Regions from separate parts of the Peribacillus sp. YIM B13481 genome, predicted to be linked through region 2. Evidence: riboswitches for the same ligand, from Rfam matches in the RefSeq annotation. Region 2 holds a riboswitch; each other region holds the start of a gene.
The links. Region 2 has a riboswitch for cobalamin ahead of ACFX4X_RS15495 (energy-coupling factor ABC transporter permease). Riboswitches for the same ligand answer to the same signal wherever they lie in the genome.
Positions count from the first base shown of each region.

Region 1: it holds a riboswitch for cobalamin, as region 2 does, so the genes downstream of both, ACFX4X_RS06205 (ribonucleoside-diphosphate reductase subunit alpha) here and ACFX4X_RS15495 (energy-coupling factor ABC transporter permease) in region 2, are expected to answer to the same signal.
Region 3: it holds a riboswitch for cobalamin, as region 2 does, so the genes downstream of both, metE (5-methyltetrahydropteroyltriglutamate--homocysteine S-methyltransferase) here and ACFX4X_RS15495 (energy-coupling factor ABC transporter permease) in region 2, are expected to answer to the same signal.

Region 1 is NZ_JBHZPE010000006.1:72,109-76,685, reverse strand. Features, by position in the region: gene ACFX4X_RS06220 (SulP family inorganic anion transporter) at 1-381, shown strand, start outside; gene ACFX4X_RS06215 (hypothetical protein) at 467-613, shown strand; gene ACFX4X_RS06210 (manganese-dependent inorganic pyrophosphatase) at 712-1,641, opposite strand; cobalamin riboswitch at 1,935-2,116, shown strand; gene ACFX4X_RS06205 (ribonucleoside-diphosphate reductase subunit alpha) at 2,256-4,553, shown strand.
Region 2 is NZ_JBHZPE010000026.1:50,549-55,125, forward strand. Features, by position in the region: gene ACFX4X_RS15480 (sirohydrochlorin chelatase) at 1-115, opposite strand, end outside; gene cobJ (precorrin-3B C(17)-methyltransferase) at 134-1,789, opposite strand; gene ACFX4X_RS15490 ((2Fe-2S) ferredoxin domain-containing protein) at 1,804-2,172, opposite strand; cobalamin riboswitch at 2,324-2,513, opposite strand; cobalamin riboswitch at 2,716-2,913, shown strand; gene ACFX4X_RS15495 (energy-coupling factor ABC transporter permease) at 3,093-3,836, shown strand; gene ACFX4X_RS15500 (energy-coupling factor ABC transporter substrate-binding protein) at 3,838-4,149, shown strand; gene cbiQ (cobalt ECF transporter T component CbiQ) at 4,190-4,577, shown strand, end outside.
Region 3 is NZ_JBHZPE010000030.1:4,050-8,626, forward strand. Features, by position in the region: gene ACFX4X_RS16550 (aminopeptidase) at 1-570, opposite strand, end outside; gene bcp (thioredoxin-dependent thiol peroxidase) at 582-1,052, opposite strand; gene ACFX4X_RS16560 (potassium channel family protein) at 1,115-1,531, opposite strand; cobalamin riboswitch at 1,791-1,982, shown strand; gene metE (5-methyltetrahydropteroyltriglutamate--homocysteine S-methyltransferase) at 2,128-4,437, shown strand; gene ACFX4X_RS16570 (acyl-CoA thioesterase) at 4,430-4,577, shown strand, end outside.

The DNA of each region.
Region 1 (4,577 bases), on a different contig from region 2:
CTTTATACACATGACTTATCTAAAGGGGTATTTGCTGGAGTGCTCTTGAGCATGATTTTCTTCTCGGCTAAAATTTCTAAAGTGGCTGTTGAGAAAACGGAAGACATCCATGCCAAGAAAATCATTTATCGTATCAGCGGACAAATATTTTTCGCTTCGGTTCAGGACTTTGTTTCTAAGTTCGATTTCAAGGAAAAAGCCGAAACGGTCATCATCGATTTTTCCCATTCTAAAATATGGGATGCTTCTGCAGTCGGTGCTGTTGATACGGTTGTCCTTAAATATCAGTTTCAAGGTACACCTGTCCAGGTGCAAGGCCTGGACGAGGAGAGTTCGTTATTGCTTGAAAAACTCGCCACCTCAGAAAGTAAAATATCTTGAAAAAGTATAATTCTGCTGAATAGAAACTTTTCAAACCGACAAAATAGATAACATGAAATATTTCCTTTTGAAAGGAGCGAAAAGCATGACATCCGATCAGGATTATACAGCAGCGAATCTGTCACCAGATTTATTGAATGAACTGAAAAGCTTTGAAAGCAAACTTGGCGAGGAAGCCAATAAAGAACTGATTGTCATCGCCTATGAAAAAGAAAAGGAAACCTTAAATTAAAAAAAAAGACTCAAACACCTTTAAATGGATGGTTGAGTCTTTTTTTGATGTACAGAAAAGGGGCCCCAAAGTATTAAATGGGCACCCCTTTTCCAATATTATTTACTGAATACGTCCGTTAAAACCGGAACGATTTGTTTTTTACGCGATACAACGCCCTCTAAGACGGCAATGTTATTGTTTAATGAAACGTCATATGCCTTTTCCACTGCATCAGCCGCTTTTCCAAGAGCCAAGGCCACAGAATCATTGGTCAAGATATCCGTTACGACGAATAGGAATAAATCCAATTCCTTCACAGCGATGACCGATTCAATGGCTGCTTCTATTTCAGCTTGCTTAGCAAGAACTTCGTTCGGATCTACAGCATTGACCTGAGCTATCTCAACTTTAGCCATTCCCATGGAGAATTCTTTTGCATCAAGAGTGATTAGCTGGGCAATCGTCTTGTCGCTCAAGTCAGCTCCCGCCTTCAACATTTCCAAGCCATATGTTTCAGCGTTTACTCCCGCAATATCAGCCAGTTCCATAGCTGCTGCAACGTCTTGCTCTGTGCATGTCGGGGATTTGAACAATAAAGAATCGGAAATTATGGCAGATAGCATAAGTCCGGCGATCGTTTTAGGGACTTCAATGCCGTTTTCTTTATAGATTTTATTTAAAATGGTTGCCGTACAGCCAACTGGCTCCGCACGGTAATATAAAGGATCGCTTGTTTCAAAGTTAGCGATACGGTGATGGTCAATAACTTCCAACACACGGACTTGGTCAATATCTTCTGCACTTTGCTGGCGTTCGTTGTGGTCGACCAGGATCACGCCATCCGCTTCCCCTGCCACTTTTTCCACAAGGCGGGGAGCTTCGAATTTGAATTGGTCCAACGCATATTGAGTTTCACCATTCACTTCACCCAGACGAACTGGTTCAGCGTTGATACCTAGTTGCTTTTTAAGATCTGCATAAGCGATTGCTGAACAGATTGTGTCTGTATCCGGGTTTTTATGTCCAAAAACTAATACTTTTTCCAAGATTTTAACCCCTTTTTCATAAATATTTTTCCGCGAATCCCCTCATCGCAATAAGGGAGACCCACCTTTACTATACACTTTATTTTAACACAAAATCCCGTAAATTCAGTGCTCGAATTACCCATTCCCCAATAAAATCTTTCATTCTCAATCCCTCTACCTTCACTTTGTCAATAGATAAGGGTTGGTTTTTCTCAAATATATTAGTTGAATTATCATCGTATATGGCTTACGATAATATAAGCAGAAATACTAGATATTGATTACACAAACAATACTAATAACTATATATAGAATATTTTATAATCAAAGGTGCCAGTGATGGCTGAAAAGGGAATCCGGTGTAAACCCGGAACTGTCCCCGCAACTGTAAATGTGACGAAATGAGAAACCACTGTATAGCTCTCTCTATACGGGAAGGACTCAAAGTAGGATGATCATGAGTCAGGAGACCTGCCTTGATTTTTTCATGTTTCTTATTCTTCGGGGATTGAGATGATGAAACGATAGTATAATGGCTATTTTTTCATGGTTCTTTTATTCTATCGTTTGATCCGCTCAATCCATTTGGGCGGTTTTTTTATTTTAGCGGAAGTTTACAAGGAGGATTATTAATGACTCAAACATATAACTCTACCATAAGCGAAAATGACACCGAAACGAATTCAATCCAGCTTGAGATGTTATCAAAGGAATTCGAAGGCCGTCTCGATATGGAAAAGTTCAAAAAGCGTTTTATAAAATGGCTTGATCGCAAAAGTGACTCAACCGATGAACAGGCATCAAAAAAACTGATTCAGCTCGCTCTTGAAAGTGTGGATATAGATGCTCCCGATTGGACGTTCGTTGCTGCAGCAGAACTATTGAATACGATGTATAGGGATGCACAGGCAAATCGAGGTTATGAAGGCATGAGTTATGGCCCATTCTATGAACTGATCACGGAACTCTCGCAACTTTCAGAAGGCCAGCGTTATCCCATTTATAAATCAGAACTGCTAGCTTCTTATACGAAAGCAGAAATTGAGGAATTGGGTTCGGTGATCGACCCGGAAAAGGATAAATTATTTTCTTACATAGGCATCTACTTATTAAACGATCGCTACCTAGCCCGCCCAAAAAAAGACAAGGTCTACGAACTGCCTCAAGAGCGCTTCATGATCATCGCGATGGAAATCATGCGAATGGAAAAAACGGAGCATCGTCTTCAACTAATAAAAGAAGCTTACTGGGCCATGTCCAACCTTTATATGACTGTTGCGACGCCTACTCTATCCAATGCAGGTAAAACGCATGGACAGTTAAGCTCTTGTTTTATCGACGCAATTGAAGATTCCATTGACGGCATCTATCTATCTAACTACGATGCTGCAAAAGTATCAAAATTCGGCGGCGGTGTAGGTCTTTACGTTGGTAAGATTCGTTCGCTTGGTTCTGATATCCGAGGTTTCTCTGGAAACAGTTCCGGCACGACTCCCTGGATCCGGCTATTCAACCAGACAGCTGTCAGTGTCGATCAATTGGGGCAACGTAAAGGTGCCATCGCGATTTACTTGGATGCCTGGCATAAAGATATTATGAGCTTTCTTGATTTGAAGACGCAAAACGGGGATGACAGATTAAAAGCCCATGATATTTTTACAGGTGTATGTATTCCTGATTTGTTCATGGAGGCTGTACGCGACAGAAAAGAATGGTATCTTTTCGATCCACACACCGTCAAGCAAACCCTTGGATTCTCACTTGAAGATCTTTATGACGAGAAGAAAGGCGAAGGAAGCTTCAGGAATCATTATGCACTTGCTGTCGAGGCCGCAGAAAACGGTACACTTCCAAACTATAGCTTTGAAAAAATCAATGCGATGGACATCATGAAAAGCATCATGATTTCTCAATTAGAAGAAGGCGTACCATATATGTTCTACCGCGATGAAGTGAACCGGAAGAATCCGAATAAACATAAAGGCATGATTTACTGTTCTAACCTTTGTACGGAGATTGCTCAAAACTTAAGCCCTTCGACGATTACGGATGAATATGAAACAGAAGATGGAGATGTCGTTGTGGTCCGTAAAAGCGGCGATTTCGTTGTCTGCAACCTATCATCCATTAACTTGCCCCGTGCGGTGAGCAGCGATGTTTTGGAGAGGTTAATTCCCATTCAGGTCCGGATGCTGGATAACGTCATTGATGTCAATAATCTTCCGGTCAAGCAAGCATCCATCTCGAACAAACGTTACCGGGCAATTGGTCTAGGAACGTTTGGATGGCATCATTTACTTGCCACTCAGAATATTTATTGGGAATCGGATGAGGCTGTTCACTATGCCGATGCTTTATACGAAAAGATCGCTTACTTAACAATCAAAGCATCCAACGAGTTGGCCAAGGAAAAAGGATCATACCCATATTTCGAAGGATCGGATTGGCATACAGGGGAATATTTCGAACTTCGTGACTATACAGATCAAAAATGGATGGATTTAAAAGCAGATGTGCAGGAGCACGGTACCCGTAATGGATATTTAATGGCTATTGCCCCCAATTCATCGACTGCTAAAATCGGTAATTCAACGGATGGAATCGATCCTTTGTATGAAATTGAATTTTACGAGGAAAAGAAAAACTTCAAATTCAAGGTGACCGCACCAGGATTGACGCCAAATACGTATGAATATTATAAAAAGACCCGCTTTAATTTGGACCAACTGGAGAGCATCAGGCAAAATGCAGCCCGCCAACGCCATATTGACCAAGCAATCAGCTTTAATCTGTATGTACACAACACAATCAAAGCGAAGGTCCTATTGGATATCCATTTAACGGCGTGGGAATCCGGGTTGAAATCAACGTATTATGTTCGTTCGACTTCTTCCGAATATGACAATGCCTGCGAAAGCTGTTCTAGTTAACGACGATCAAACCCTTAGTAATCT
Region 2 (4,577 bases):
TTTCTACCAAAAAGCCGTCATCCATTGCCGGAATCATATTTTTAATAAAATGAAGGACTTCTTCGTTTCCTGAAGCCAAGCGGCTTCCATGTCCTACGAACAAAACTGCTTTCATTTACTTTCCCCCTCTTGATTAGTCTTCACAAGGCGCAGGCTCTATGTTTATTTTGGGAGCAATGTCCTGATAAGAAAAACTCTGTATCTTTTTTGCACGTTTGAAGTATTTAAAAAGCCGCTCATTTGGATGGGCATTTTGCGTATACTCCCCGACAATGTCCGTAATCAGTTCAACAAGCTGTTCCGGTTCAATGCCTTCAGCAACCAGCTGACCTGGATGGGCTGTTCTTCCAACCGGTTTAGCTCCAAGAAATAAGTCGAACTTCCCTTTTCGGAAGACAATCCCGATATCATCCATCACAGCACTATAACAAGCCATTCCACACCCATTAAAACCGATGTTCAGTTCCTTAGGCATTTTCATTCCGCCGAGCACCCGGTGTATTTCATCCGCAAAAGGAATGGATTCCGCTTTTTCCCCATCACAGAAATCACAGGCTTTTAATGTCAGTACATCTCCAATCGGCGATAACAGAAAGTTTGCTGATTGCAATTTCCCCGTAATGACTTCCGGATCCGTTGTCGGAATCTTTAATACGATCTTATGGTTTGGCGTGTATTCCATCGATCCCTTTTCCCCAACAACTTCCGCAAGTGTCATCATTTGTTTGGGAGTGAATTGTTTATTCGCCACACCTGGACTGACCGCAAGTTCGAATACCGACTCCATTTTTTGCTGAACAAACGGCTTAATGGGTTGCTGAACGGTTTGGCCCTTAACTATAGACAGGGCTTCCATCGCCATTTCAAAAGATGTCGCCTTCTTTTCTGGTGCTTTTGTAAGTAATCCAACCCCTCCATCAGGCTCAGCGTAGGCTTCTTGCATGGAATCGGCTTCTTGATCTAATGCCCACGGTTCTGCTTCTTTTTGCAGACGCTGATGCGGCTTCAATGTTTGCTTTTCCGAATTCAATGTATATTTCCTCTGATAACCTCTTGGTGTGATGATTTTGTCATCATATAAAAAGGTAGATGAATTACCAATAATGACGGTGGTCAACATTCCAATATCGTGATTCAACATATCTTTCAAATTGGTTATGACAATATCCTGCCGATCGCGATAAGCACTTTTCACCAACCCGACAGGTGTATCCGGTGAACGGTAGCGAAGGAGAATTTTTTGTGTTTCTACAATTTGCCTAGTCCGCCTTCCGCTACGCGGGTTATAAAGTGCAATGACAAAGTCAGCCATTGCAGCAGCTTCCACCCTTTTAGCGATAAGTTCCCAAGGCGTTAAATGATCACTGAGGCTGATGGTACACGAATCGTGCATGACAGGTGCCCCAAGTAAAGACGCACATGAGTTGATTGCAGAAATACCAGGGATGACTTCAATGCCCACTCCAGTATCTTCTTTCCACCCTTTTTCAATCAATACTTCATAAACCAGCCCTGCCATCCCGTAAACTCCGGCATCACCACTGGAAATTACAGCCACTTTCTTTCCCAGCTCCGCTTGTTTCACTGCTTCCTGAGCACGTGATACTTCTTCAGTCATTCCCGTACTAATAATCGTTTGATCTGTAAGCAGTCCCTGAATGAGTTCAACATAAGTTTTATAACCAATGATGTAGTCACTTTCTTGAAGGGCTTCGACAGCACGTTTGGTAATGTGTTCAAAATTCCCTGGCCCAAAGCCCACGACGAATAATTTACCGTTAGTACTCATTAAGACATCTCCTTTTACGATTTGTTCTTTGAAATACCCGTATGAGCAGGAAAATCTGGATTAGGGATCATTTCCCCATCACTGAATTGGTAGATCATCTGTGGCACAAACTCTCCATCATCGATATTACTTACAATCTTCCGACCGTAATCTGGGGTATCCACCCGATACCATCTCCCTTGGGGATACTCAATTACAACGCAGGCGTCCTTACATCTTCCGTTACAGCGTGTCCTGGTTGTATGAACTTTCATATCCAGTCCCTTTGAAGTAATTTCATCGCGAATCGCTTGGGTTACTTCTTCCCCGCCTTTTTTCATGCAACTGCTTCCATTGCAAATCAACAGATGCGTATTAGTACCCTGCAAGTTCCAAGTAGTCATCTTCTTCCTCCTGAGTTCAGGGAAAAGGCAAAATAAAAAACCTTAACATAAGAGTTAAGGTTTTAAAAAAACTATATGAATGAGGAGCCTTCGGCAAATATGCTGAATCTCCCAAAATCGTCATAGTCCTTCTACCTTTCCCTCCGAAAAGTATCATACAATTTCAAAAGCAGGTTTCCTGGCTTACGCTTCATTTTACTTTGTCCCTTCCCGGCATTAAGCCAGTGGTCATCGACAATTTCATCAGCGTTTACAGTAGCGGGGGCTGCATCGGATTTTCACCGTTTTCCCTATTATCCCTTGATAATTCACACAAGAGCACTTTTAAAATGAAATATTTGGTTTTATTATACATTTCTAGCTAACTTTATCTATCATATAACAACTTTAGCAAAATTCAAAGTTTATTCCGACTGTTTAGAAAAGTTTAATAGGGTAAATCCAGCTCCATGCCTCGCTTCTCTGCGTTATTAGTCTTTTTAAAAAAAAGAGAGTGTAGCTGGAATTATTTCTTTATGATAAACTATACGAGATTTTTCAAAATAATTACATAAGTTTTATGGTGTTGAATTTTCTCGGAAATTCAGCTTAAAAGGGAAGCCGGTGAAAATCCGGAGCGGTCCCGCCACTGTAAAGGGAAGTCCTATTGCCTTAAGGTTAATCCACTGTCAAATGAGATGGGAAGGATGTAATGGGATGATGAACCAAAGCCAGGAGACCTGCCATGAAGCGTGAAACTGTTTCAGCCTACGAGGATGGGTGTGCGGATCAGGCAGAATAGCCCGTGGTTGGTTTATGCTGAGGAATTCCTGTTCATTACGCACTTCTTTCTTTTTTAGAGAAGTGCTTTTTATGTTGGGCGCCGCTTTTCTTCTAAAAGCCTTGATCAGAAAAAATTAAAAGTGTTGAAAGGAGAAAGAATGAAAAAAGACAATTGGAAAATTCTTTATTTTGTCATTTTATTGCTTCTTGTACCAAAACGTGCTATGGCCATGCATATTATGGAGGGATTTTTACCGATTGAATGGGCCATATTCTGGTGGGCCATTATCCTTCCATTTTTAATCTTGGGTTACCGGTCGATTAGGTCCAAAGTAAAGGAAAACCCAGAAACAAAAATGATACTCGGCCTATCGGGAGCATTTGTATTCATATTATCGGCCCTGAAGATTCCTTCCGTTACGGGAAGTTCTTCACACCCTACAGGAGTTGGTTTGGGTTCCATATTATTCGGACCATTGGCCATGAGTGTCGTGGGTTCCATCGTACTGTTATTTCAAGCTGTATTACTGGCTCACGGAGGGTTGACGACATTAGGGGCCAATGCATTTTCCATGGCAGTATGCGGACCGTTCATTTCTTACTTTGTCTTCAAGGGCGCGACTAAATTGGGGTGGTCTTTTTCTCTTGCCGTTTTCTTGGCAGCTGCTTTTGGAGATTTAGGAACCTATGTGGTAACTTCCGTTCAACTTGCTCTTGCTTTTCCATCCGAGGTAGGGGGATTCATGGCCTCATTCACTAAGTTTGCAGGGATTTTTGCCCTGACCCAAATTCCCTTGGCAATCAGCGAGGGATTATTGACAGTCGTTGTGATGAATTTCTTAAAAAAATACAATCTAGGCGAATTGAAATTGCTGCGAGTTTTATCTAAGGAGGCCCGTTAATATGAAAAAAAGTTTACTGCTGCTTTTCCTGGTCGTCATTCTTGCTACCATACCGTTAATCACCCAACAAGGAACGGAATTTGGCGGTGCCGACGGCGAAGCTGAAGAAGCCATCACAAATATCCATCCGGAATATAAGCCATGGTTCAACAGTATTTGGGAGCCACCAGGTGCAGAAACAGAAAGCTTATTATTTGCGCTGCAAGCTGCAATCGGAGCTGGTTTCATTGGATATTTCATTGGCGTAATGAGACAAAGGAATAAGCAAGCCAAACAAGCCATGCCCGAAGAATCCAAGCATGTTACTCATTGATAAATATGCCTATTTCAATGGGCTAAAGGATGAACATCCGTTGGAAAAAATGATTTTTGCACTCTCCCTTTTGCTTTTTTCCTTAACTGTAAGGGATATGGCCGTTTCGCTCATCACTTTTACGGTGATGAGTGCTTTAATCATTTTTGCGGCAAGAATCCCACTTTCTTATTATCTGAAATTACTCTTACTACCGGGGTTCTTTATATTATCAGGTACAATTACCATCCTTTTTTCTTTTACAAGCAAACCCACTTCAATATCCAATATATGGTGGTCCTGGAAAGCCGGAAACTGGCAAATATTCATCAGCGATGACAGCATTGGTACAGTGATCAATTTGATCACTGTCGTATTTGGCAGTATAAGTTGTTTATATTTCTTAACCTTAACAACACCCATTACCGTCATTCTATCCGTGCTGCGGA
Region 3 (4,577 bases), on a different contig from region 2:
CCCTGGTGAAACGATCCTGACTTTGTCAGTCCGTTCCATCAATAGTTTTAACGGTTTTAATGCCGCCTCCATTTTCCCATAATCCATTGTGCATACGTTCAAAAGGAAGTCTTGATACCTGTCGAAAGTCATGCCGGCTTTTTGCGCTGATGTGTTGGTGGGATAATTAAGCAAGACCCAACGTCGGTTGTTCACATAAAAAAGAGTTGGAGAATTCATAGCCTCCCCTTGAAGACGGTGCCTTTCGAGGAGAACATCAGTCATTTCCACATCGTTTTCTTCACCGGTGATGATGATGACCGCATCGATATCCGTATATTTCTTCAGAGCCCATTGCGATGATGTGTCAAGTTGTTCCTTCACATTCCCTTGTAATAGATGCCGGCTTATCTCATCGTCTTCAAGTTCTACATATGGATAAGCACCCACTCTGTATGTTTCATCAATCAGCTCTTTCAATAATGGTTTCGTGTTGATATGGCCCCGAATAAGGATTCTCTCTTTTGGCTTTAATTGTATCGAATGATGAATCAGCCTGGCAGCAAGCTTCGTTATTCGCTCATCCTTCATTTGCCTGTCCCTTATTTTTTGAGGTCGCGAAGAGTTTCAAGAGCTTCTTCGACGTGGCCTTTTACTTTTACCTTACGCCATTCTTTGACTATCTTACCTGCCTTATCAATCAGGAATGTTGAACGTTCAATGCCCATATACTCCTTGCCGAAGTTCTTTTTCAATTGCCACACATCAAATGATTCAGCAGCTTCATGATTTTCGTCAGCTAGCAGCAGAAAAGGCAATCCATGTTTTTCGATGAATTTTTCATGTCGTGCCGCTGGGTCTGGGCTGATACCAATGATGACAGCGTCCAATCCCTCAAATTGCTCATTGTGGTCCCGGAAATCACAGGCCTCCGTCGTGCATCCTGGCGTCATGTCTTTTGGATAAAAATATAAAACAATGTATTTCCCCGTAAAATCCGATAGGGAAACCATTTCACCATTGTTTGCTGGGAGTTGAAAATCAGGTGCTTTTTCTCCAATTTTAACAGTCATATTGAACCCTCCATTTCTTTCATTATGGTAAGAGTACCCAATAATCGAAAGAAATACAACTTTCATTTATTCCTTCTTTCCTGATCTAAATCAATCACCGTCCGAATTACAAACGCGGCCGGGAGCGTATAGCCGATGAATGCCTGGATTGTCGCAATCATCCTGCCTACGCCTATCGGGGCTATATCCCCATACCCTACAGAAAACATCGTCATCGCACTAAAATAAAAAGAAGTCTTCAGTTGCTCGTAAAAACTGCCGTCCAAACGATTGCCCATATCAAGAATCACTGAATGATTCTGAAGCTCGTATAATAAATAAATCAGTGCAAATCCAACTAATATCGTCGCATATAAATTGCCAAGCCACAGCATATCCTCCAGAGAAAACTTCTTTCCTCCCGACTCAACAAGAAATAAGGTACGAATGCTCATCACCATGCAAAAAATGATTCCTGCAATCAAGATGTAGAAAGTCATCCCCCACGCCCCATTTCAAAACGCCACTCCCTCTATACATACTCCCTGTCCAAACAATATATTCTTTCTTAGGGACAGACTTTATCCTTATCACTAACACATCCTAAACGCATTTGTCAGGAATTTGGGACCTTATCCCGAATCTTTTTCATGTTGACCCTTTTAGTCGGATATGTTAAGGTTGTCTAAATATTTATAATAATTTTTATTTTATAAATATTCACCACCTGCAATCAGTTTACCCAGCAGGTTTTGTGAAATTTCATATGTGGAAATAGGTTCCTAATTTTCATTAGGATTAAAAGGGAAGCCCGGTGTAATTCCGGCACGGTCCCGCCACTGTAATGGGAATGTTAGCGCCATCCAATATGCCACTGATCAACGGATCGGGAAGGCCCGTCGCTAATGATATTCCCTAAGTCAGGAGACCTGCCTATTTCGACAACACTGTTTTAACCTACGGGAGATAGGGAGGTGTTAGGGACCTTATAATTGTAAGGGGCATTCTGCATGCCTCTTTATTTTAAGCATTTCTAACTTTCTCTTTTGACGGTTAGGGATGCTTTTTTATTGTTCAATCAAATGAATGTAGGAGGATGGGAATTTTGAAAAGCAGTAGTTTGGGTTACCCGCGAATCGGGGAAGATCGTGAATGGAAACGTACATTAGAAGCTTACTGGTCCGGTAAAATCGATGAAGCAGAATTTACGGCACAACTAAAAGCCATCCGTTTAGGCAACTTACAAAAACAGAAGAAACGAGGCATTGATATCATTCCTGCCAACGACTTCACTTTATATGATCAAATGCTGGATATGTCCGTCATGTTCGGTCTTGTTCCTGAACGTTATTCAGCCTATGAAGGCGGATGCGTTCCCCTTTCCGTTTATTATTCAATGGCCCGCGGAAACAATGATGAAGTCGCTTCCGAAATGACGAAATGGTTCAATACGAACTATCACTATATTGTCCCTGAATTAAGCCTGTCACAGCTGACTTTAACAGAAAATAAACCACTTGCAGCATATCGGGAGGCCAAGGAAAAGCTAGGGATTGAAACCAAACCCGTGTTGATTGGACCTTATACTTTCATCTCCCTTTCCAAAGGCTTCAATAAAAAAGATATCCCTGGCATCATCCTGAGCCTGCTTCCCCTATACACGCAAATCCTGCAAGAGTTGGAGCAAGAAGGCGTGAAGTGGGTTCAAATGGACGAACCTTCTCTTGTTTCATCCATTTCCAAAGATGATATGCAAACTGTTACTTACCTCTATGAAAAACTGAATGAAGCAGCACCAAACCTGAACATCATGCTACAAACATACTTTGATGCCGTGGAGCATTACCAAGAAGTCATCGAATTACAAGTCCAAGGAATCGGTCTTGATTTTGTACATGATAAAGGGAAGAATCTAAGTAATCTTGAAGCATTCGGTTTCCCGAAGGACAAAGTGCTTGCTGCAGGTGTGATTGACGGAAAAAACATTTGGCTATCTGATTTATCGAAAAAAATCCAATTGATCGAGACTCTTAAGAAAAAGGTAGCCGAAGACCAAATCTGGCTTCAGCCCTCTTGTTCCCTGCTTCATGTCCCAGTGACCGTTCGTAATGAAACCGCCCTTTCAAAAGAAGTGAAAGAGGCTCTCGCTTTCGCTGATGAGAAACTTGAGGAAATCATACTCTTGGTCAAAGGGAATAATCTAGGCTTTGAAGCAATCGCCGAAAAAGTCGATGCTAATAAATTTACGGTTCAAACGTTAGCAAGTTCAAATGCACGGAATCATGGGAATGTACAATCCAATGTCGAAAAGGTTAAAACCAGGAACGTCGGCCGTCAGCTTCCATTTAAAGAACGTTACCAAAAACAACAGGAATTTTTCAAATTGCCTTTTCTTCCTTCGACTACGATCGGCAGCTTTCCACAGACATTTGAAGTTAAACAAGCACGTGGGAAATTCAAAAGAGGAGAATGGACCGCTTCGCAATATGAAACATTCGTTAACGAAGAAATCGGCAGGTGGATTGATATCCAAGAAGAAATCGGCTTGGATGTTCTTGTACACGGGGAATTCGAACGGACGGATATGGTTGAATACTTCGGCCATAAGTTAGGCGGATTCGTCTTTCTAGAAAAGGGCTGGGTACAATCCTATGGGTCTCGCTGCGTGAAACCACCAGTCATCTACGGTGACATCGATTTCATCGAACCGATGACAGTCAGGGAAAGTGTATACGCACAATCACTGACGAACAAGACGGTAAAGGGAATGCTAACAGGTCCTGTCACGATTTTGAACTGGTCATTTGTCCGTGATGATATTTCCAGGGAGAATGTTTGCTACCAACTGGCACTTGCTTTGGAAAAAGAAGTCATTGCATTGGAATCGGCTGGAATCAAAATGATCCAAGTTGATGAGCCTGCACTTAGGGAAGGTCTGCCATTGAAAAAAACCGATCGCGATGAGTATTTGAACTGGGCTGTTAATTCGTTCTTGATATCCACATCAAGCGTCGAGGATACAACCCAAATTCACACGCATATGTGCTATTGCGACTTCAACAGTTTCATGGATGTCATCTCCTCCCTTGATGCCGATGTAATTTCCATCGAAACATCCCGTAGCCACGGAGAGCTTGCTTCCGCATTCGAGGAAAGAACATACGAAAAAGGTATTGGCCTTGGTGTGTATGATATTCACAGCCCGCGTGTGCCGGCAGTGGACGAAATGGTCGATATGATTGAACGGGGCATCAAGGTACTGGATAAAGACCAGTTTTGGATCAATCCCGACTGCGGCCTGAAAACAAGGGGTATCCCGGAAACCGTCGCTTCCCTGAAAAACATGGTCGAAGCAGCAAAAATCGTCCGTGAAAACCTTTTAGCTAAACCAACAGCCAATGATTGAAAAGATCATTGCCCATCCAACACAGCAGTCACGGACATTTTTAACCGATCTTGTTTTTCCACCGGATACAAATCATCACAATACCATCTTTGGCGGAAAAGTAATGGCCTTTGTTGATAAAATAGCCTGCATTTCAGCTA